Hydrogenispora ethanolica: one gene and its partner. Each later gene encodes a partner of the first gene's protein in a complex. Links are inferred from orthologs where the notes say so. Each region holds a gene or a part of one and is shown on either strand. Other genes may lie near its edges.

Region 1 (17,196 bases):
TTGAATGGAGAGGGATATCCGGAATTTGTATTTTAGATTGTGGGTATAAGGTGCTACGAAATGTCATCTTCAAGAAGGAAGATTCAGGCGGGCGATGCGCCATTTGCCAGCGCAGTGAGGAATTACTGGCGCATTGCCGCGATGCTGGAAGAGGATTATGAAAGTTTTTCGCGAATTATCTCCCTATGGGACTGGAAATCATGTGAACCTAAGGATGGGACGGCAGAAAACTTACGTTGATGCCTTTGGAGTCTCAAGCCGGTTTCCGCAGGCCCGGGGCGGGGGAAACCCCGGGACGCGGAGCCATGACGGGGTTGGGAACCAATCGCGTTTGGAATCGTTAGAAGTCTGTAAGCGCAGAAATGAGAGCTTTGCCGGATTTCCTGAATTCCGCAATCCGTGGCGGCGTTCCCCGTCGCCAGCGGTGATTGGGGACAAGGACTTGGCTGAAAGGAACGCGGCAGTTCTCAGAGAAAACGGAAGGGGAAATCTTTGTGAAGAAACTGACACTGATCGGCCTGTTCATTACGGCATTGCTGCTGATGGTCTCCGCCGCGGCCCTGGCCGAAGAGCCCGCGCCCCAAAGCAGCGTCACCGGAATCTTCGGCGTCGACGGCTATGGCGATCTCGATCTGCACCTGGGAGAGAAGACGAATCTGGAGGCTCATTATCAGTATGATGCCTTGACCACCGGCCTGAAATACCGGTTCTCGGATAAGATCGCGGTCAAAGGCGGGGTGCGCTACGATACCGAAGCTGAGGACTATAACGGCTACGCCGGACTGGATTTTTCGATCCCGTTCGGTACCAACCTGCGGCTGACCGGTTTTTATGATACGGGATACCGGGGCGAGGACTGGGCCCGTTACGAAGCGGCGGTCCGGATCCAGATGTATCCGCGGATCTTTTTATTCGCCGGAGTCCGGGGCGAGAACGGCGACGACATCATCATCTATGACTATAACGACGACAACCAGCCGCAGCTTTTCCTCCGCGGCGACCTGGGGTGGCAGTGGAACAAATGGGAGCTGCACCTGCAGCCGATGCTCTATATCGAAGGCGAGTTCTTCCATGATTACCAGCTGAAGTATCATGTCAGCGATCAGACGAGCCTGGTCCTGGACATCAATAGTCAGTACGACAAGGATCCCAAGTACCGGGTAGGTTTCCAGCATAAGTTTTAAAGGCCGGACCCGGCTCTTGAGCCACGGCCGGTGACATGCTGGAGAAGGTAGTTATCAATCGAAAAACAGCAGCAAGGGCGGCCGGGAGCCGCCCTTGGTCGCATTGGGGGGGGCTCGTCATTGCGTCGCGCGACGATTTTGGCAATGTTGGGCGTATTCATCGTTTCCGGCGGAATCGGCTACTATCTGGGCCGGACGGCCACCATTCCGCTGCTCCGGGAGAACCGGCGGCTGATGGCGGAGAACCGGGAGTTGGCCACCGAAACGGCGGCGGTATTCTTCATGCGGACGGACGGGAATAATTTCTCGCTCCAGCCGGTGCTGGTCCGGATTCCCCGGGACGGCGACCGGCATCGCCGGGCGCTGGCGGCGTTGTTCGCCGGACCGCCGGCGGGCTCCGGTTTGGAGAGGCTGTTCCCCAGAGACACCGCAGTACTGGATCTGAAGGTCGCGAACGGTCTGGCCACGGTGGACTTGAATCAGGCCGCCACCCGTCTGAACGTCGGCGCCGAGGGGGAGGCTCTGGCCGTCGCTTCCCTAGTCAATACCCTCACCAAGTTTCCGGATATCCACCAGGTGAAGATCCTGGTGGAAGGGAGCGAGGTGGAATCGCTGGCCGGCCACGTCGATCTGACCCAGACTTTTGGCTTTAACGATCGGGTGTTGGCTCCCGAATGACCGGGGCAGCCTTCCGGCCGCCCCGGCCATATCCGTTCAAGAGGTTGCCCCCGCCGCAGGGGACAGCCTTTTTCTTTTGCTCCCGGGCGGAGCCGCCGTGCATGGCAGAAATTGGCGCGGCGCCGGAGATGAAGATTTTGGACTCGCGCCCGGCGGGCGGCAGGGACTGCGGCTTTTTTACAGAATTACTATGGTATTGGAATCATGACGGTCTTATTACATTCAATGCGAGGCCGGAGTCAGCAAAGCTGACATCATGCCGGATGGAGGAAGTCAACGATGAGTATTGCATCCATTGCCGAACGGATCCCCCCGCAGAATATCGACGCCGAACGCTCGACGCTGGGCTCGATGTTTTTGGAGAAGGAAGCGATCGAAAAGGGCCTGGAACTGTTGCAGTCCGAAGCTTTTTACCGCGAGGCGCACCGGGTCATCTTCGAGGTCGTATTGCATCTGCATAACCACGGCGAACCGGTGGACATCATTACCGTTTCCGAAGAGTTGAAACGCCGCAACATGCTGGAGAAGATCGGTGGGATCCCCTACCTGACCGCTCTGGCCAACGCGGTGCCCACCGCCGCCAATGTCGAATACTACGCCAAGATCGTGGCGGAAAAGGCCTTGCTCCGCTCGATCATCAACACCGCCACCGAAATCGTCCGCCTGGGCTACGAGGGCGCCGACGAGGTGGACAGCATCCTCGACCAGGCCGAAAAGCAGATCTTCCAAATCGCCCAACAGCGCCACGTCAAAGGGTATGTCGCGCTCAAGAGCATCCTGATCGACACCTTCGAACGGATCGAGCAACTCTATGAGAACCGGGGCGGCGTCACCGGGCTGGGCACCGGGTTTCGCGATCTGGACCGGATGACCGCCGGCCTGCAACCGTCGGACCTGATCATTCTGGCGGCCCGGCCCAGTATGGGCAAGACCACCTTCGCCCTGAACCTGGCCAGAAACGCCGCGGTGGACTACAAAGCGCCGGTGATCGTCTTCAGCCTGGAAATGTCCAAGGAGCAGCTGGCCCTGAAGCTGCTCTGTTCCGAGGCGGGCGTCGACAATCAGCGGATCCGTACCGGAACCCTGCGCGACGAGGACTGGCCGCGCCTCTCCCACGCCCTGGGCCGGCTCTCCGAGTCCAATATCTACATCGACGACACTCCCGGCGTGACGGTTTTCGACATCCGGGCCAAGGCCCGGCGGATCAAGGCCGAGGCCGGCCTGGGATTGATCGTCATCGACTACCTGCAGCTGATGCAGTCGCGCGGCCGTTCCGAGAACCGGCAGCAGGAGGTGTCGGAGATCTCCCGGTCGCTGAAGGCGCTCGCCCGCGAGCTGGAGGTGCCGGTGATCTCCCTGTCCCAGCTGTCGCGCGCCGTCGAGCAGCGGACCGACAAGACGCCGTCCCTAGCCGACCTGCGCGAATCGGGATCCCTGGAGCAGGACGCGGACATCGTCGCCTTCCTCTACCGCGAGGATTATTACAATAAAGAGACCGAGAAGAAAGGGATCACCGACCTGATCATCGCCAAGCAGAGAAACGGCCCGGTCGGCACGGTGGAGTTGCTCTTCCAGAAGGAATTCAGCAAGTTCGTGGGGCTGGATCGACAGCATCAGATTTAGGTTAACATCGTGACCCCGGGCCCGAACGGCAGTAGCAACAATCGTGTCGTTCCTCCTTTGAAGCAAGCGAGAGGGGAACCTTGATTTACCGGGTTTATGAAACTTTGAAACAAAAAGCTCAGTCAAACATGGTCCCCCTCGCTACTGAACTTCAAACTTATCCCGTTCGAGGCAGCCCTCACCCCCCCTCTCTCGTCAAAGGCCGGTAGAGGGTTTTGGGAATGGATTGGCAAGAACGGTCTTCGATACCCTTCTCCCGGCCGATGCCGGGAGAAGGGCTGGGGATGAGGGCTGCATCGAGCGAGCTTACGAAAGGGACTTTCCGTGTGCAACCAAAATCTTCCGAATCGCCTGATGCAAGTGAAACTCAGGGGAGAGTCTGGTTTTGGGCCCTCGGAACTCACCCCTTGAGTTACCCGGAAGCCAGTAGCAACTATAGTGCCTTTCCCTCTCTATGAAGCAAGCGGCTCAAGGAAGCGAAGAGATGGGACCTTGTTTTACCGGGGCTTCCCCGACTTATCCACAGCCAAAATTCATTAACCCCATTCAACGATACCGTTTATCCACAAAAATAGCTTACTTATTCACAAAACCAGCTCGCTTATCCACAAAAAGAGCTTGCTGGGCGACTGAGCGAGCTCATTTTCCCGAAAAAGAGCTTGTTCATTCACAAAACGAGCTCGCTTATCCACAAAAAGAGTTCGCTCGACGACTGAGCGAGCTCATTTATTCACAAAAAGAGCTTGCTTATCCACAAAAAGAGCTTGCTGACCGATTGAGAGAACTCTTTTTCCACAAAAAGAGCTCCTTGAGCGATTGAAAGAGCTCTTTCAGCCGCCGAAAGAGATCCGTGATTCGTAAAAAGATCTATTTCACCCCCTCAACCTATGGCCTAAATCGGGAAGGGGAACCACCGGGCTCCATAGTCGAAAAGCTTTTAGGCTGCCGAAGAATGATGGTTACTCTCTCCGATTCGGAGAGAGCGAAGAGAGAGGAAAATCGGCTTGGTAGCTTGGTGGAGTTGCCTCCAGAAAGAGTTTAGCAAGTTGGTGGGGTTAGATAGACAGATCAGATGTAAGGGAGTGGAAAAAATAAAAGCCACCCCGAGAGGTGGCTTTTATGTAGGACAGTATTTCTTAGAAGCTGATAACTGCTTTGGCGAAGTTTTTGCTGTTGTCGAAGCCGCCAATAGCGTAATTGGGGCTGTGGTAAAGTTCCAGGGTCAGGTTATCATTTACAGCGTAGCTAACTTTGGAACCCCAGTGTTTACCTTTTCCACTGAATGTAGCATTGTATTTGAAATCATCGTTGAACTGTTCTTCGTACTCCAGAGTTAATTTTCCAATAGTGTAAGCGGCGCCAACATAATAGGCAGTCTTAGCATCAGAAGAAGCGGCTTCGGTTTGATCGGCAACTCTGCCCAGTTCGGTCCAGAGCTTCAAGGAATCGAACAAAGTGGTGCTGGCCTGGAAAGCATAACCCGCATCGCCTTCACCTTCATATTGATAATTCAGACCCAAGTCGAAGATGGAAGCTTTGGTATTAAGTTGTGCAACAAAAGCTCCAGCCTCAACTTTGCTGGTAGCACTTTGGCTAGAATCGGCCGGGACTACAGCTAACCATACGTTAGTATTATCATCGAAGGAATAAGCGTATTTAACAACTACTTGAGCAGCGGTAATTCCGTCGACATCACCGGCTAGAGGAGAAACTCCACCTAACAAGTCGATGATGCTCGGGGTAATGCGAATTTTACCAAGGGAGAAATTACCCAAACCTGTCTTATAAGTAGCAAATGCTTCACGGACTTTGACATTAGCGCCATTCGCAGCCGTATCAGCATATTGAAGCGATACGGTATAATTGGTCGCGTCATTAATACTACCATTGAAGAAAATACGAGCATCCACCTTTTCAGCATCGGTTGTACCGGTGTCTTCATGGGCTTCATATTGAAGCAAACCGGTGACGGTCGGCGCGGCAGCGGAGACGCTGGCCACAACTGCAAAAACCAGAACCAGGGAGAGTAAAGCAACGAGCAGTTTTTTCATTCTTTCTTCCTCCTTAATTTTTTTGGTATCTTTTCGATACCGATTCTCTGTAACGCGTACCGGAGGAGTTGTCTCAGTTTTCTCCTCAAGTTGTTACACAAACCTAAAATTACCACTAGACATCCCGGTTGTCAATTGCCTTGATCTCCATATAAGCAGAATATAACAAACAATTAACAAAAAACTAACCTTTTCCGGGAACTTCTCTGCAAAGGATTTAGGAACGGCGGGCCGGACCGGAAAAAGGCTACACTTAACTACCGGATTAATAAAATCCACCCCTCGCCGCATACAACATAATAGGGGGGATTGCCGTGCCGGAGAAGAAGAGTCCCATCGGACACAAGTTAATGGAGTTTTTGGATATACCGCTGGATACCGTGGCCGACTGGCCGCGGATCGTATTGAGCGCCAACCGGAGCGCGATCATTGAGAACCACCGCGGCGTCATCGAGTATGACACGCGGGTGGTCCGGGTCAATACCAAACTGGGCGAGCTGCGGATCGCGGGCGAGAATCTGACCCTGGTCTCGGCGGTGAAGGACGAGGTCATCATCCAGGGCCGGATCGCGCAGCTCGACTTGGTGGACTGGAGGTAGCGCGGATGCTTTTGAACCGGATCGTCTCCTGGCTTCTCGGTTATGTGGAGATCCTGGTCCGCGGCCCGCATCTGGAGAAATTCATCAACTTGGCCACCAATTCCGGGCTGGTGCTCTGGGATGTGAAACGGGTCGGCCCCGACGTGCTCCATGTCAAGCTGCGGGCTCACGGCTTCCGGCGCATCCGCGAATACGCCCGGCGCTCCCAGGCCACGGTGCGGCTGCACCGCAAGCGGGGCTGGCCTTTCAGCTGGCGAAAAATGCGGCGGCGCCGGACCTTCCTGCTGGGCTCGGTGCTGTTCGTGGGAGGGTTAATCTACCTGTCCACCTTGGTCCTGGTGATCCGGGTGGAGGGATTTGAGGGGGCCGACCGCCAACAACTGTTCACCACCTTGGCCAAGCTGGGGGTCAAGCCGGGAGTGACCCGCCGGAGCCTGCTGACCCGCAAGACCATGGTCGAACGGGAAGTGATGCTGGAAATGCCGCAGGCGGTCTGGTTCGGGCTCAATCTGCGCGGCGTGGTGGCCGACGTCACGGTGGTCAAGCGGAAAGTGCCGCCGCCGGCCCGGAGCAGCTACGATCTGATCGCCGGCCGCGACGGGCTGGTCACCAAAGTGGCGGTCATCCGGGGCACCTCGGCGGTGAAAGAAGGGGATACCGTCGCCCCGGGCGACCTGCTGATCAGCGGCATCGAATGGCAGAGTGATAAAGCGAGCGGTGAATTGGTAAAAATACCGGTACCGGCCAACGGGATCGTGGAGGCCCGGGTCTGGCAGGATATCGAAGTGACCGAACCGCGCCTCTGCTGGCGGGCCCTGCCGGAACGGGAGCGGCTGACCGCTTACAGCCTCCGGGTGGGCAAACGGCTCTGGCCCCTGTTCCGGCTGGGAAAGCGGCCGGTTGCCAATTATTCCTGGACCCGGTGGCAAAAGAGACTTTATCAAGGCAGGAATCCGGCTTTGGTTGTAGAAATCATTAAAGATACCTGGCAGGCGGCCCGTTGGGTGAAGGTGGTCCGGACCCCGGCGGAGCTGAAGGCGGCCGCGCTGCGCGAAGCGGCGGAACGCCGCAAGTATCTGCCGGGCCGGGGCGGCAAACGGACCGTCCACTGGTCGACGGAGGGCAACTTCCTGAAATTGATCGTCACCTACGAAAGCATTCAGGATATCGCCCTGATCGCTCCGTTGAAAGATCAGCCTCCGGAATCGCCAAATTGACATTTTAATTGAAGGAGTACTCGCAGCTATTTGAATAATCAAGAGTTGAAACTGGCGCTTGAACCCCGTTTCGCCCCGCAAATTATCGGCAAACTCGAGGAGCATCTGCGGTTGGTCGGCGCGGGGCTGGGGATCGAAATTTTTTCCCGCGGCAATGAATTGGTCCTGTCCGGCGCGGCGCCTGGGGTGGAGCGGGCCGCCGCCATCTTCGCGATCATCGGCGAACAACTGCAGCAAGGCAACCATCCCGGCCCGGCGGAGATCACCTATATGATCAGCCTCGCCAAGGAAGATCAGCTGGCCAAAGTGGCTTCCCTCACCCAAAACATCGTGGCGGTCACCGCCCGGGGCAAGAAGCTTTTTCCGCGGACCATCGGCCAGCAGCAATATGTGGAAGCCGTGCGCCATCACACGCTGAGCTTCGGCATCGGGCCGGCCGGAACCGGCAAAACCTATCTGGCCGTGGCCCTGGCCGTGGCGGCGCTCCAGGCCAAGGAGGTCAACCGGATCATCCTGACCCGGCCGGCGGTGGAAGCCGGCGAAAAATTGGGTTTTCTCCCCGGCGATCTGCAGGAAAAGGTCGATCCGTACCTGCGGCCGCTGTATGATTCATTATATGACATCATGGGGGTCGATCTTTTTCAGAAACATTTTGAGCGGGGCGTGATCGAGATTGCTCCGCTGGCGTATATGCGTGGCCGGACCTTGGATGACTCGTTCATCATCTTGGACGAGGCCCAAAATACCACGCCCGAGCAGATGAAGATGTTCCTGACCCGTCTGGGATTCGGTTCCAAAGCGGTGGTGACCGGCGATATCACCCAGGTGGACCTGCCGCGCGGCGTGCGGTCGGGCCTGGCCGATGTGGCCGAGATCTTTGCCGGAGTTTCCGGCATCGCCGTGGTGATGCTGAGTGATCGCGATGTGGTCCGCCATGAGTTGGTGCAGCGGATCATCAGGGCCTACCAGCGCTATGATGCGCTGGACAAGTAAAGGAGACGGCTCGCGTGGAACACAATGACAGTCAAGGGTTGACCCCGAAGAAAGTCCGCGGTAATGAGACGGCGGCGCCCCTGGAAGTCCTCGCCAAAATGGCGGGCGTGATGAAAACCCCGTCGGTCCGCGAAGGACTGCTGGTGGTCGTCTGTTTTTTGCTGCTCATCACCTTGTTGCAGATCAATCTTTTCCCCCGGGCGCTTGACCTCAAAATAGGCCAGGTCAGCAAGGAGGAGATCGTGGCTCCCAAGGACGTGGTGGACTTTGAAGCCACCAAGCTGGCCCGGGCGGACGCCTGGGAGCGGGCGGTGGAGATCGCCAAACAGGATCCGGCCTATTACCAGATCGACAACTCGGTGGGAAATGACGCGGCCTATAAGCTGAACCGCTTTTTTGAATTGATCGATCAGGAACGCCAACGGGCGGAAAGCTCCGCCAGGCCGGGTGTGGCGGATTCCGTCGCGCAGCTCATCGCGCGGTTGACCAAGTTCGTCTATCAATCGCCCAGCCGGGATTTGGTCCGCAATCTGTTGGCGTTGTCCGATGACGCCTACCAGACCGTCAAGGAAAAATCCCATCAGGTGCTCCAGGATCTGGAGGCCAACCAGATGATCGGCGAAAACGACCTGGCGAAGGTCAGAACGTCGCTGGCGCCGCTGCTGGAGAAACAAGCGGTCTCCCGGACGGTCCTGCCGGTCCTGGCCCAGCTGCTGGAGGTCGCGATCCGCCCCAACCTGGTGCTGGACCAGGCGAAGATCGCCCGCCTGCAGGAACGGGTCAACCGGGAAGTCCCCGAGGTGGTCCACCGCCAAAACGAAACCTTGATCGCCAAGAACCAGGTGATCACCGAAAATGATCTGCGCATGCTGAAAGAGCTGCATCTGATCACCGATGAATCGAACCGGATCCGGGTGTTCCTGAGCCTGTCGTTCTTTCTTATCTTACTGATCATCCTGGGTCTGGTCTATATCATGCAGTTTCATCCGGCCCTCTTTAAGCAGGAACGGCTGCTCTATCTGATGTTGTTGCTCCTGGTGATGGTGGTCGGATTGATCAAGGTTTTGTCGTTGGCGGATAATACCTCGCTGCCGTATCTGGCTCCGGTAAGCTTCGCCACCATGTTGGTGAGCGTTTTGGTCACTCCGCAACTGGCCCTGGCGATGACCGCGATCCTGAGCTTGTTCGGCGGAATTATTGTGGAGCTGAATCTGGCGCTGACCGTTTTTTACTTCGTCAGCGGCGTGGTATCGGTCCTGGCGGTCTTCAATTTCCGCCGCCAGCGCGATCTGGTCCGCAGCGGCCTGGTGCTGATGGGGGTCAACGCGGCGACGGCCATTGCCTTGAATCTGCTGTTCCGGAGCAGCTTCAACGTTGAGATCGTCCTTTTCGCCGTGGCCAACGGCATTCTCTCGGCGGTGCTGGCCATCGGCTCGCTGCCTTTCATTGAACATTTATTTAAGCTGACTTCAGCCATCCGGCTGCTGGAATTGTCGAATCCGGGCCATCCGTTGCTGCGCCGCCTGCAGATTGAGGCTCCGGGCACCTATTACCACAGCGTCATGGTGGGCAATCTGGCCGAGGCGGCGGCCGAGGGCATCGGCGCCGACGCGCTCTGGGTGCGGGTCGGTTCTTATTATCATGATATTGGCAAGATAAAACGGCCATACTTTTTTGTGGAGAATCAGTTCGGCCAGGAGAATCCCCATGAGAAGCTGAATCCCACGCTGAGCACGCTGATCATCACCTACCACGTGAAAGAAGGCGCAGAGATCGCCCGAGAGCACGGCTTGCCCGATAAGCTGATCGAGATCATCGAGCAGCATCACGGGACCGACCTGGTTCGCTACTTTTACAAGCGGGCCACCGAGAGCGTGCAAGGCGAGCGGGAAGCCCTGATGGAAGAGGATTTCCGCTATGAAGGCCCGAAACCGCAGAGCAAGGAGGCGGCCCTGGTGATGCTGGCCGATTCGGTGGAAGCGGCGGTTCGCTCACTGGCCAAACCGTCTCCGGCCAAAGTGGAGTCGCTCATTCAAAAGATCATTCGCGAACGGTTGGACGACGGCCAGTTCGACGAGTGCGATCTGACGCTGAAAGATTTGAATAATGTGAAAAATAGTTTTTTGAAGGTTTTTGGAGGGTTATTCCATAGTCGAGTGGAATATCCTGAGACTGTGTTGAAAGAGATCGAGAGGAAGAAGAGCGGTGCCGACTTTAGTAAATGACATTCAGCAAACCTTGCCGGTGGACGAAGCCCAGCTGGATTTGTTGATTTCGGTCCTGGACTTCGGCCTGGAAAGCCACGGCAAGCCGCAGGCCGAAGTCAGCGTGATCCTGGCGGATAATCCCTATATCCATGAGTTGAATCTGCAGTATCGCGGAGTGGACCGCCCCACCGACGTCCTGTCTTTCGCCATCGCCGAAACCGTGGCGGAGGATCAGCCGCCGCAAATGCCGGAAGATGCGCCCGAATTATTGGGGGACATTTTCATCTCAGTCGAGAAGGCCAAGGAACAAGCGGCGGAGTACGGGCACTCTTTTGAGCGCGAGCTATGCTATTTGGCTGTTCATGGATTGCTGCACTTACTGGGATTCGATCACCAAACTCCGGAAGAGACCGTCCGGATGCGCGAAAATGAGGAAGCGATCCTACGGCAGCATGACTTGGGGAGGAAGCCGCTTTGAGGGCCCGTTCCTTGCTGGATTCATTCAATTATGCCTTCGACGGCGTGGTCTATACCCTGAAGACGCAGCGCAACATGAGGCTGCATTTTCTGGCCACTGCCTTGATCCTGTTGGCCTCGTTGATCTTCAAACTTACCAAGCTGGAGATCCTGATCCTGTTTCTGGTGATTGCCTTTGTCATTGTCACCGAAATGATCAATACCGCCATTGAAGTCGCGGTGGATCTGGTGACCCAGGAGATCCACCCGCTGGCGGCGATCGCCAAAAATGTGGCGGCGGGCGCGGTGTTAGTCGCTTCCACGGTCGCGGTGATCATCGGCTACATGATCTTCTTTCCGAAGCTGGATCCGTTAATTCCGATGGTCATCGTCTCCCTGCAAAAGTCACCCATCTACCTCAGCATGATCGCCATCACCTTTACCGTGGTTTTTACCATTGCCGGAAAGGCGCTCACCAAAACCGGCCGGCCGGTGCAAGGCGGCATGCCCAGCGGCCATACGGCCCTGGCCGCCGCGTCGGCCACCGCCATCTTCTTTCTGACAAGGCAGAGCCTGGTTACGGCGCTCGCCTTATTTTTACTCTTTTTGGTGGCGGAGAGCCGGATCGAGAATAAAATTCATACCCCCGGGGAAGTCCTGGTTGGCGGCTTACTCGGTTTTTTGACCACGACTTTGATCTTTCAATTGTTGCTGAGGTAAGCGGAGCGGTTCCGGACGGCCCTGAGGAAACGCGGCAGAACCGCAGGAGGATTGGATGGAGAATCAAAAAATTCGGGAGCAATTAATCGCTGCGGCGACAGCCGCCCGGGAACGGGCCTATGCTCCGTACTCTCATTATAAGGTCGGTGCCGCTTTGCTGGGCCGGTCGGGGACGGTCTATACCGGGTGCAATATCGAGAACGCCGCCTATTCGGCGGGGATCTGCGCGGAAAGAGTGGCGGCGTCGAAAGCGGTTTCCGAAGGCGAAAAGGATTTCGCGGCCCTGGCGGTGGTGGTGGAGGGCGCCGAACCGGGTTCGCCCTGCGGAGTATGCCGGCAGTTCTTAGCCGAATTCGACCTGGATTTACCGTTATATCTAGCGAATCTGAGCGGCGCGGTGGTCGAAACCACGCTTCGGGAGTATCTGCCCCAGGCTTTTGGACCCGCTCATCTTAAATCACGGAGGAATGAATGAACTCTGCCGAGCAGACCATTACGGTCGAAATTGCGACCAAGATTGATGAGTACTTACGCGAAACCATGCTGGCCATCGATGAGGAGGCTTTCGGACCGGGCAGCTTGAATGAATGGTCCTTGCCGCCTTTTTTACACTACGGCCGGGTCTATGTCGCCCGCTACAACGGGACCCCGGTGGGAATCGCCGAATTGATGCGGGACTGGCGCGATCCGGAACTGGCCTATTTGTACGGCGCTGCCGTCGCCAAGGAGTACCAGGGGTACGGGATCGGCACGGCCATGCTCCGGGCGATCCTGGAGGGTTTGCCCCGCTCCGGGTTTCGCCGGCTCCAACTGACGGTCCATCCGGAAAACCAGATCGCGATCCATATTTACCAGGATAAATTCCGGATGCGCAAGGTCGATTTTATGAAGGACTATTACGGTCCCGGCGAAGACCGGTGGCTATTTGAATGGACTTGGGACGGATGAAGGAGAAACAGTTTAAATCGGGTTTCGCCACGCTCATCGGCCGGCCGAACGTGGGCAAATCCAGCCTGCTCAACCGGATCATCGGCCAGAAGATCACGATCACTTCGGACAAGCCGCAAACCACCCGGACTCAGCTGCGGGGGATTTTAACCCAGCCGGGTTACCAGATTGTCTGGATCGACACGCCGGGGTTGCACCGGCCCCTGCATCAACTGGGGACCGAGATGGTCAAGACCGCTCAGGCGGCCTTGCGCTCGGGCGATCTGGCGGTGTGGGTGCTGGATGCCTCGCAGGGACTGACCCCGGCCGACTTGAAGGTGGCGGAAGAGTTGCGGGCGGCGAATCTGCCGGTCCTGCCGGTCTGGAACAAGATGGACCTGGTCCACGACGAACAGTTGCCGGAGCTTCCGGGGTTCGCCGCTCCGTTGCGGGTTTCGGCCCGGGACGGCGGCGGCCTGCCGCAGCTCCTGGCGGCGGTAGCGGAGGCGTTGCCCGATGGCCCGCCGTTTTATCCGCCGGAGATGGTGACCGATCATCCGGAACGGTTTATTGCGGCGGAATTCATCCGCGAACAAGTCTTGAACCACACCCAGGAGGAAGTGCCCCACTCGGTTGCGGTCCAGGTGGACGAATTCAAGGAGCGGGACAACGGCCTGATCTATATCGACGCCGTCATCTACGTGGAACGGGATTCTCAAAAAGGAATCCTGATCGGAGCCGGGGGCGAGCGTTTAAAACAGATCGGCCAGGCGGCCCGGGCCGATATTCAGGAATTGCTGGACGCCAAGGTCTTCCTCAATTTATGGGTCAAAGTGCGGGATAAATGGCGGAATAACCGGTCCGCCCTGCGGGACTTCGGCTATTGGGAACAGGAGCGCCGGGATTAAGAACGGCCATCGCCCGCCTTTGGGAGTGAAGTCAGAGATGCGCAAGATCGATTGGAGAATCTGGATCGTCATCCTCGGTTTGTTGGCGGTGCCAGCGCGCTGCAGCGCCGAAACGCTGGTGCGAATCGGCATCGGTCAAAACCTGGCCGAAGTCAAGCTGGCTCAGAATGCCGGCGCGCAGCTGCTGGATCTGTCCAGCGGAGTGCCGCAACCGCTATCCCAGCTCGGGGAGGAGACGCTGATCACTGCCGGCAAGGATGCCATTCTGGTCGACGGCAACCCGATCGGAGCCGGACCGCTGGAGATCGCTCCCGGGACCGGCCTTTTGACGTGGAATCGCCGTTTGTACCGGGGTGTTTTTTCGATCGCGCTTGCCAACGGGAAGTTGACTTTGGTCAACCAGTTGCCGCTGGAAGATTATTTACGGGGGGTCGTGCCGCGCGAAGTGATACCGAGCTGGCCCCTGGCGGCTTTGAAGGCTCAGGCCATTGCCGCCCGCACTTATACCGTCGCTTCCCTGGGCAAGCATGCCGCGGCCGGTTTTGACCTCTGCGACACCACGCATTGCCAGGCGTACGGAGGGGCGTCCTATGAAAATCCCAATACGGACCGGGCGGTGGCGGAGACCGCCGGCGCCATCCTGAGCTATGGGGGAAAGGCGATCTCCGCCTTTTTTCACGTCTCCTCCGGGAATTATACGTCGGACTCCGCCGACATCTGGGGCGGAACGGTTCCTTATTTGAAAGAGGTTCCCGATTGGGATTCCAGTGCCGCATATGCCCAATGGACCCGCAGTTTTCAATGGTCCGAACTGCAAGCCCTGGTCGCCCGCTCCTATCCGAAGATCGGCGCGTTGCAACAGATCTTGCCGGTGGCTTTCGGGAGGGACAGCCGGGTCATGAAGCTATTGCTCAAAGGGGCGTTGGAAGAGACGACCGTCACCGGCGAACAATTCCGGAACCTGGCGGGCCTGCGGAGTTCGAACATGCGGATGGCGGTCGTCTACGGTCCCGAGCCCTGTGTCACCTTGTGGTGGGTCCATGGCACCCTCTATCCGGAAGCGCTCGTTGCGACGACCGAAACCCCCGGCCTGGTCGGCGATTTGCTCAATCCGCCGTGGGATCTGTTCGACCCTTGGGAATGGCTGCGGGATAAAGAGCCTGTGCAAGTGGTGTTTAAGGGGGCCGGATGGGGTCACGGCGTCGGGCTCAGCCAAGCGGGCGCGAAAACCATGGCCGAAAGAGGGTATAATGAACGGCAGATTTTGGAATATTTCTATCCGGGAGCGAAAGTTACGGATTTACCGGATCCCGGATGACCGAATGGAGTGGAATCCCTGAACCATGCTAGTGAGCCAGTTTGATTACGAACTGCCGCCGGAATTGATTGCCCAGGAGGCAGTGGAGCCGCGCGACCATTCCCGGCTGATGGTGATCCGCCGCGCCGGTCCGAGCGTTACCGACCATCATTTCTACGATCTGCCCGAGTTTCTGCGGGCCGGGGATCTGTTGGTCTTCAATGATACCCGGGTGATTCCCGCCCGGTTGCACGGACAGAAGGACGGCCCGGACGGGGCCAGGGTGGAAGTTTTTTTGCTCAAAGAATGCCGCGCCGGACATTGGGAATGTCTGGTCCGGCCGGGCAAGCGGTTGAAGGTCGGGGCGGTAATCCGTTTTCCCGGGGACATGACCGGGCGGGTGGTGGAGTCCGGAGCGGAGGGAACCCGGATCATCGCTTTCAGCGGGCCGTCCGATTTCCGGGAATGGCTGCGCGCCAACGGGACCACTCCCTTGCCGCCGTACATTACCAAGCCGGTGGCGGATCCGGAGCGGTATCAGACCGTCTACGGCGTCCATGAGGGTTCGGTGGCCGCTCCCACGGCGGGGCTGCACTTTACGACCCGGCTCTTGGACCAGCTGCGCCAGGCCGGAATCGCCTTCGGTTATCTCACTCTGAATGTCGGGTTGGGGACCTTCCGGCCGGTGCAGGCCGAGACCATCGAGGAACACCACATGCATTCGGAAATTTTCACGCTCCCTGAGGAATTGGTGGCGCAAATCGCTGCCACCAAGCAGGCGGGCGGCCGCGTAATCGCGGTCGGAACCACCGTGGTCCGCGTCCTGGAGTCCCAGGCGCGCGGCGGACCGTTGCAGGCGGGTTCCGGGGATACCGATATTTTCATCTATCCCGGTTTTCAATTCCGGGTGATTGACGGGCTCGTCACCAATTTTCACCTGCCCAAATCGACTTTGTTGATGCTGGTATCGGCCCTGGCCGGCCGGGAGCTGATCTTGGAGAGCTACCGGCACGCGGTGGCGGAAGGTTACCGCTTTTTTAGTTTCGGGGACGCTACCCTAATTTTATAAGAGCGCGGCAGGAATTTGATATTTGCAGGAATTTGATATTTTCGGAAGCGAACAGGAGAATTTTCGACGATGGGTTTCAGTTTCACCGTAAAGCACGCATCGCAGGAGAACCGGGGCCGCATCGGGTTGCTGGAGACTTTTCACAGCCGGATCGAGACGCCGGTCTTTATGCCGGTCGGCACGCAAGGAACGGTCAAGGCCATGACCGTCGATGATCTACGGGCCATCGGCTTCCAATTGATCCTCGGCAACACGTACCATCTTTACTTACGGCCGGGGCTGGATATTGTCAGCGAAGCCGGCGGTTTGCGCCGGTTCGCCAATTGGCCGGAATCACTCTTGACCGACAGCGGCGGGTTTCAGGTCTTCAGCCTGGCCAAATTGAATAAAGTGACCGAGCAGGGGGTCAACTTCCGCTCCCATATCGACGGCTCCTCCCATCTCTTCACGCCGGAACGGGTGATGGAGATCGAGATGGGGCTGGGCGCCGACATTGCCATGGCCTTTGACATCTGCCTGCCGTATCCTTCGAATTTTCAGGTCGCCAAAGAGGCGATGGAGCGGACGCACCGCTGGGCGGAACGCTGCCTCAAGGCGCATCACCGGCCTGACCAGGTGGTGTTCGGAATCGTGCAGGGCGTGACCTACCGCGAATTGCGGGAGGAGAGCGCCCGGACCTTGGCCAGTCTCGGTTTTCCGGGATATGGCATCGGGGGATTGAGCGTGGGAGAACCGAAACCGCTCATGTACGAGATGCTCGACTATACTGTGCCGCTGTTGCCGGAGGAGAAGCCCAGATACCTGATGGGGGTCGGCTCGCCGGACGCGTTGTGGGAAGGGGTGGCCCGGGGGATCGATATGTTCGATTGCGTTTTCCCGACCCGGATCGCCCGGAATGGCACCGCTTTGACCTCGCTGGGTCGGGTGATCGTCCGGGATGCCCGGTATGCGCGGGATTTCAGTCCGTTGGACCCCAATTGCCAATGCAAAACCTGCACGGAGTATACCCGGGCTTATCTCCGCCATCTCTTCAAGGCGGGGGAAATTCTCGGCGCCCACCTGGTCACCTATCACAATTTATACTTCCTGAAACAGGTGATGGAAGAGATCAAGCTGGGACTGCGCACCGGCACGTTCGAGGAGCGGAAGGCGGAGTTCTTCGCCCGTTGCGCCAATTGAGGCCGCGCTTCCTTTGGCCGGAGGAGACTCCGGTTTGGTTGGAGTCTGACGCGCCGGGAAGTACCGTTGGAAACGAAATGACCCTCCG
Region 2 (2,939 bases), on another replicon or contig:
CGTCCGTTGCGGACCCTGCTACGACGGTGGATGCTCCCATTCGAATTGAGGCTGAATTTACCGATAAAGTTTGGGTCGGCATCGATGCTGATGGAACGCAGCCGCTCACGAAAAATGGGAAGACTTTCACTTCCGCCGATCCGAAACAGACTTGGACCGCCCAAAACACGATGGTCATCAAACTAGGAAATCCCGCAGGCGTACGCTTGACATTCAACGGCCAGGACGTAGGCCCAATCGGTAAATACGGAATCCCGATCACGATTACCTTCACTCCCGCCGGTATAAAAGAAGCGCCTTGAGGCGTTTTCTTTTTTTCTGATGAAATTGCAAATTCCAGTTCACGCCGGTAGACCGGTGAACGTGGCAAGAACGGGTTCGGGCTATTGAACTATGTATAAAAGAATTCCGATACTGATATTATTTACTGTTGATCCATAATGTCTGATTGAAAAAAGCAGGAACTGTTTACCCGGACGAAGAAAATATGTATATCATGGAATTTGACAGGTGATAACTTGGACCGTTTACGACAGCAGGAGCTGATTCAAGAGATTAAAGAGAAAAATGATATCGTCTCGGTCATCTCCGAGTATGTCAGTTTGAGAAAAGCCGGTCGTTCGTGGGTTGGCTTATGCCCGTTCCATTCCGAGAAAACCGGTTCGTTCAACGTAAACCCCGAGAAACAGTTCTTTTATTGTTTCGGCTGCAGTGCCGGTGGCGACGTTTTCAGCTTCATTATGAAACGTGAGAATCTGGAATTTATGGAAGCGGCACGCAAGTTGGCGGAACGGGCGGGAATCGCCTGGCCCGAGTCCAACGACCACCAGGCGGACCAAAATAAGAATGAGTTATTAAAAATAAATCAACTGGCAGCATCTTACTTTCATTATTGTTTATCCAGGACGGAACAGGGGAAACGGGGCAGGGAGTATTTGGAGAGGCGCGGTATTGACCCGGAGATTTGGCGGAAGTTTTCACTAGGCTATGCCCCCCCGGGCTGGCACCACCTCACGGAGACGCTGCGCAAAAAAAACGTACCGCTGGAGAAGGCCTCGACATTGGGTTTGGTCAGCTTCGGTGAAAACGGTTATTACGACCGTTTTCGGGACCGAATCATTTTCCCTATCTGTGATCCCCAGGGCAACGTCGTCGGTTTCGGCGGCCGCGTACTGGATCAGGGCGAACCGAAATACTTGAATTCGCCGGAGACCGCTCTCTTTCATAAAGGGCGTTTCCTGTATGGACTACAACTTGCCAAGGAAACGATCCGCCGCCAAAACCAGGCGATTATCATGGAAGGGTATATGGATGTCGTTCAGGCGCATCAGGGTGGTTTTCAACAGGCCATCGCTTCATTGGGAACCGCGCTTACCCAGGATCAGGTCAAATTGATCAAACGTTACGGTTCTGAGGTGATCTTGGCATATGATGCCGACACCGCGGGACAAAACGCCACGTTGCGCGGAATGGGATTGCTGCGGGAAGCGGGGTTGACAGTCAAAATACTACGGTTGCCTGCCGGCGAGGATCCGGATTCCTTTCTGAAGAAAGCCGGCGAAAAGGCCTTTCGGGAACAATTGGCTCAGGCCCCCGGGTTAATCGAATTTAAGATTGAGCAAGCGTTGCGAAAATACGATCTTAATTCTTCCGAAGGGAAGCTTGGAGCAGTTCAAGCGGTCCTGCCGGAATTGGGCGAGATCGAAAGTTCCGTGGCGCGGGAGTTTTATATCCGTCAGTTGGCCCGGGAAATCGGAGTTTCCGAAAATGCGGTATTCGCGGAGGTTGACGACTGGCTTGCAAAAAACAGGAAAAAATCTCCGGTACTGGATAATAAATTGATTCCTAGTTATACTAAAATGACAACTGAAAAAAATGGCCTAAGTGTTGGCATAATAAGGAATGCCGAATTATCCCCTATCCAAGCGGCTATTTTTGAGGCGGAAAAGGAACTTTTGCAAATCGCTTTGCAGGAATATGATAAATTTGCGCGAATTAAAGAAGAATTGAAAGCGGAAGATTTCCAATTTGCGGTTTGGCGGGACTTTTTCGGAGCGCTGCAAGATACTGAGCCGGCGCCGGAGAATCATCAAATATTGGATGAACTTACCGGTCCCATACGCGAATTGGCTTCGACGCTGCTGGCGGAACAACAATTTAAATCAGGCACCGGTGATTTGGCAGGAATATTGAATCGCTTGGATATGTTGCGCCTTAAAGCAAGGATTCAAAAGTTGACCGAACAGATCGCCACGGGAAAAGATGATTCGGGGCTTCAGTTATCCGAAGCCGATCTAAAGGCAAAACTGTTGGAGTTCACCGAATTAAACCGGAAACTGAAGAAGGAATATCCAAGTTTCTCTGCAGAATTATAATTAAGAGCAAATATTCGTATACCTCGAAAAATCGAGCGTCTACCCCCCGGGAAGGATGGTAAAAACACGTTGGGTAAAGAAAAAACCTTGCCAAATATCGAAGGCATAAAAGAGTTGATTGCAAAAGGCAAGCGAAAAGGGGCCCTCTCGTATCATGAAATCATGGATGCCTTGGAGCAGGTAGAGCTGAATTCGGATCAGATCGACGAAATTTATGAAGCCTTGGCTACCCACGGCATTGAGATCATACCCGACACCAGTGAAGAGCCGATCGAAGATCCGGACGGTTTCCAACCGGATAGCGAGGAAGAGGTCGAGATCGACTTAACGATTCCGGAAGGAATCGCGCTCGATGATCCGGTGCGGATGTATCTGAAAGAGATTGGCCGTGTTCCTTTACTCAACGCCAACGAAGAGATCGAGTTAGCCCGCAAAGTGGAATCGGGCGACGAAAACGCCAAACGGCGATTGGCTGAGGCCAATCTGCGCTTGGTGGTCAGCATTGCCAAACGTTATGTCGGTCGGGGGATGCTCTTTTTAGACTTGATTCAGGAAGGCAATCTC

Evidence for each region.
Region 2: the proteins of dnaB (region 1) and dnaG are in contact, whole or in part, in a crystal structure (PDB 2R6A), measured with the Geobacillus stearothermophilus proteins. The link is inferred for Hydrogenispora ethanolica from one-to-one orthologs. Residues at the interface, in WP_033016901.1 of Geobacillus stearothermophilus: Ser13, Glu15, Ala16, Gln18, Glu91, Leu92, Asp94, Ala95, Val96, Pro97, Thr98, Ala99, Ala100, Asn101, Tyr104, Tyr105, Ile108; in WP_049624496.1 of Geobacillus stearothermophilus: Lys456, Leu457, Leu458, Pro459, Ala460, Asn463, Ala464, Leu467, Leu535, Leu536, Ile537, Ala538, Gln544, Glu545, Asp548, Tyr549, His552.

The regions. Positions count from the first base shown.
Region 1 is NZ_SLUN01000017.1:39,822-57,017, reverse strand. What follows is about bases 1,509-4,313. They hold dnaB (replicative DNA helicase), read left to right. Parts: upstream 1,509-2,141; coding sequence 2,142-3,485; downstream 3,486-4,313. Other genes in these bases: EDC14_RS14250 (hypothetical protein), read left to right, coding at 3,970-4,305; EDC14_RS14260 (GerMN domain-containing protein), read left to right, coding at 1,509-1,862. Outside these bases: EDC14_RS27075 (hypothetical protein), read left to right, coding at 61-240; EDC14_RS14265 (hypothetical protein), read left to right, coding at 495-1,184; more of EDC14_RS14260, read left to right, coding at 1,305-1,508; EDC14_RS14245 (porin), read right to left, coding at 4,622-5,536; EDC14_RS14240 (YabP/YqfC family sporulation protein), read left to right, coding at 5,851-6,135; EDC14_RS14235 (sporulation protein YqfD), read left to right, coding at 6,141-7,352; EDC14_RS14230 (PhoH family protein), read left to right, coding at 7,383-8,345; EDC14_RS14225 (HD family phosphohydrolase), read left to right, coding at 8,360-10,570; rRNA maturation RNase YbeY, read left to right, coding at 10,551-11,030; EDC14_RS14215 (diacylglycerol kinase), read left to right, coding at 11,027-11,728; cdd (cytidine deaminase), read left to right, coding at 11,784-12,203; EDC14_RS14205 (GNAT family N-acetyltransferase), read left to right, coding at 12,200-12,676; GTPase Era, read left to right, coding at 12,673-13,563; EDC14_RS14195 (SpoIID/LytB domain-containing protein), read left to right, coding at 13,601-14,881; tRNA preQ1(34) S-adenosylmethionine ribosyltransferase-isomerase QueA, read left to right, coding at 14,907-15,929; tRNA guanosine(34) transglycosylase Tgt, read left to right, coding at 15,999-17,108. UniProt on the Escherichia coli protein: The main replicative DNA helicase, it participates in initiation and elongation during chromosome replication. Travels ahead of the DNA replisome, separating dsDNA into templates for DNA synthesis.
Region 2 is NZ_SLUN01000033.1:53,688-56,626, reverse strand. It holds dnaG (DNA primase), read left to right. Parts: upstream 1-503; coding sequence 504-2,375; downstream 2,376-2,939. Other genes in the region: rpoD (RNA polymerase sigma factor RpoD), read left to right, coding at 2,445-2,939; EDC14_RS20780 (helix-turn-helix domain-containing protein), read left to right, coding at 1-302. UniProt on the Escherichia coli protein: RNA polymerase that catalyzes the synthesis of short RNA molecules used as primers for DNA polymerase during DNA replication.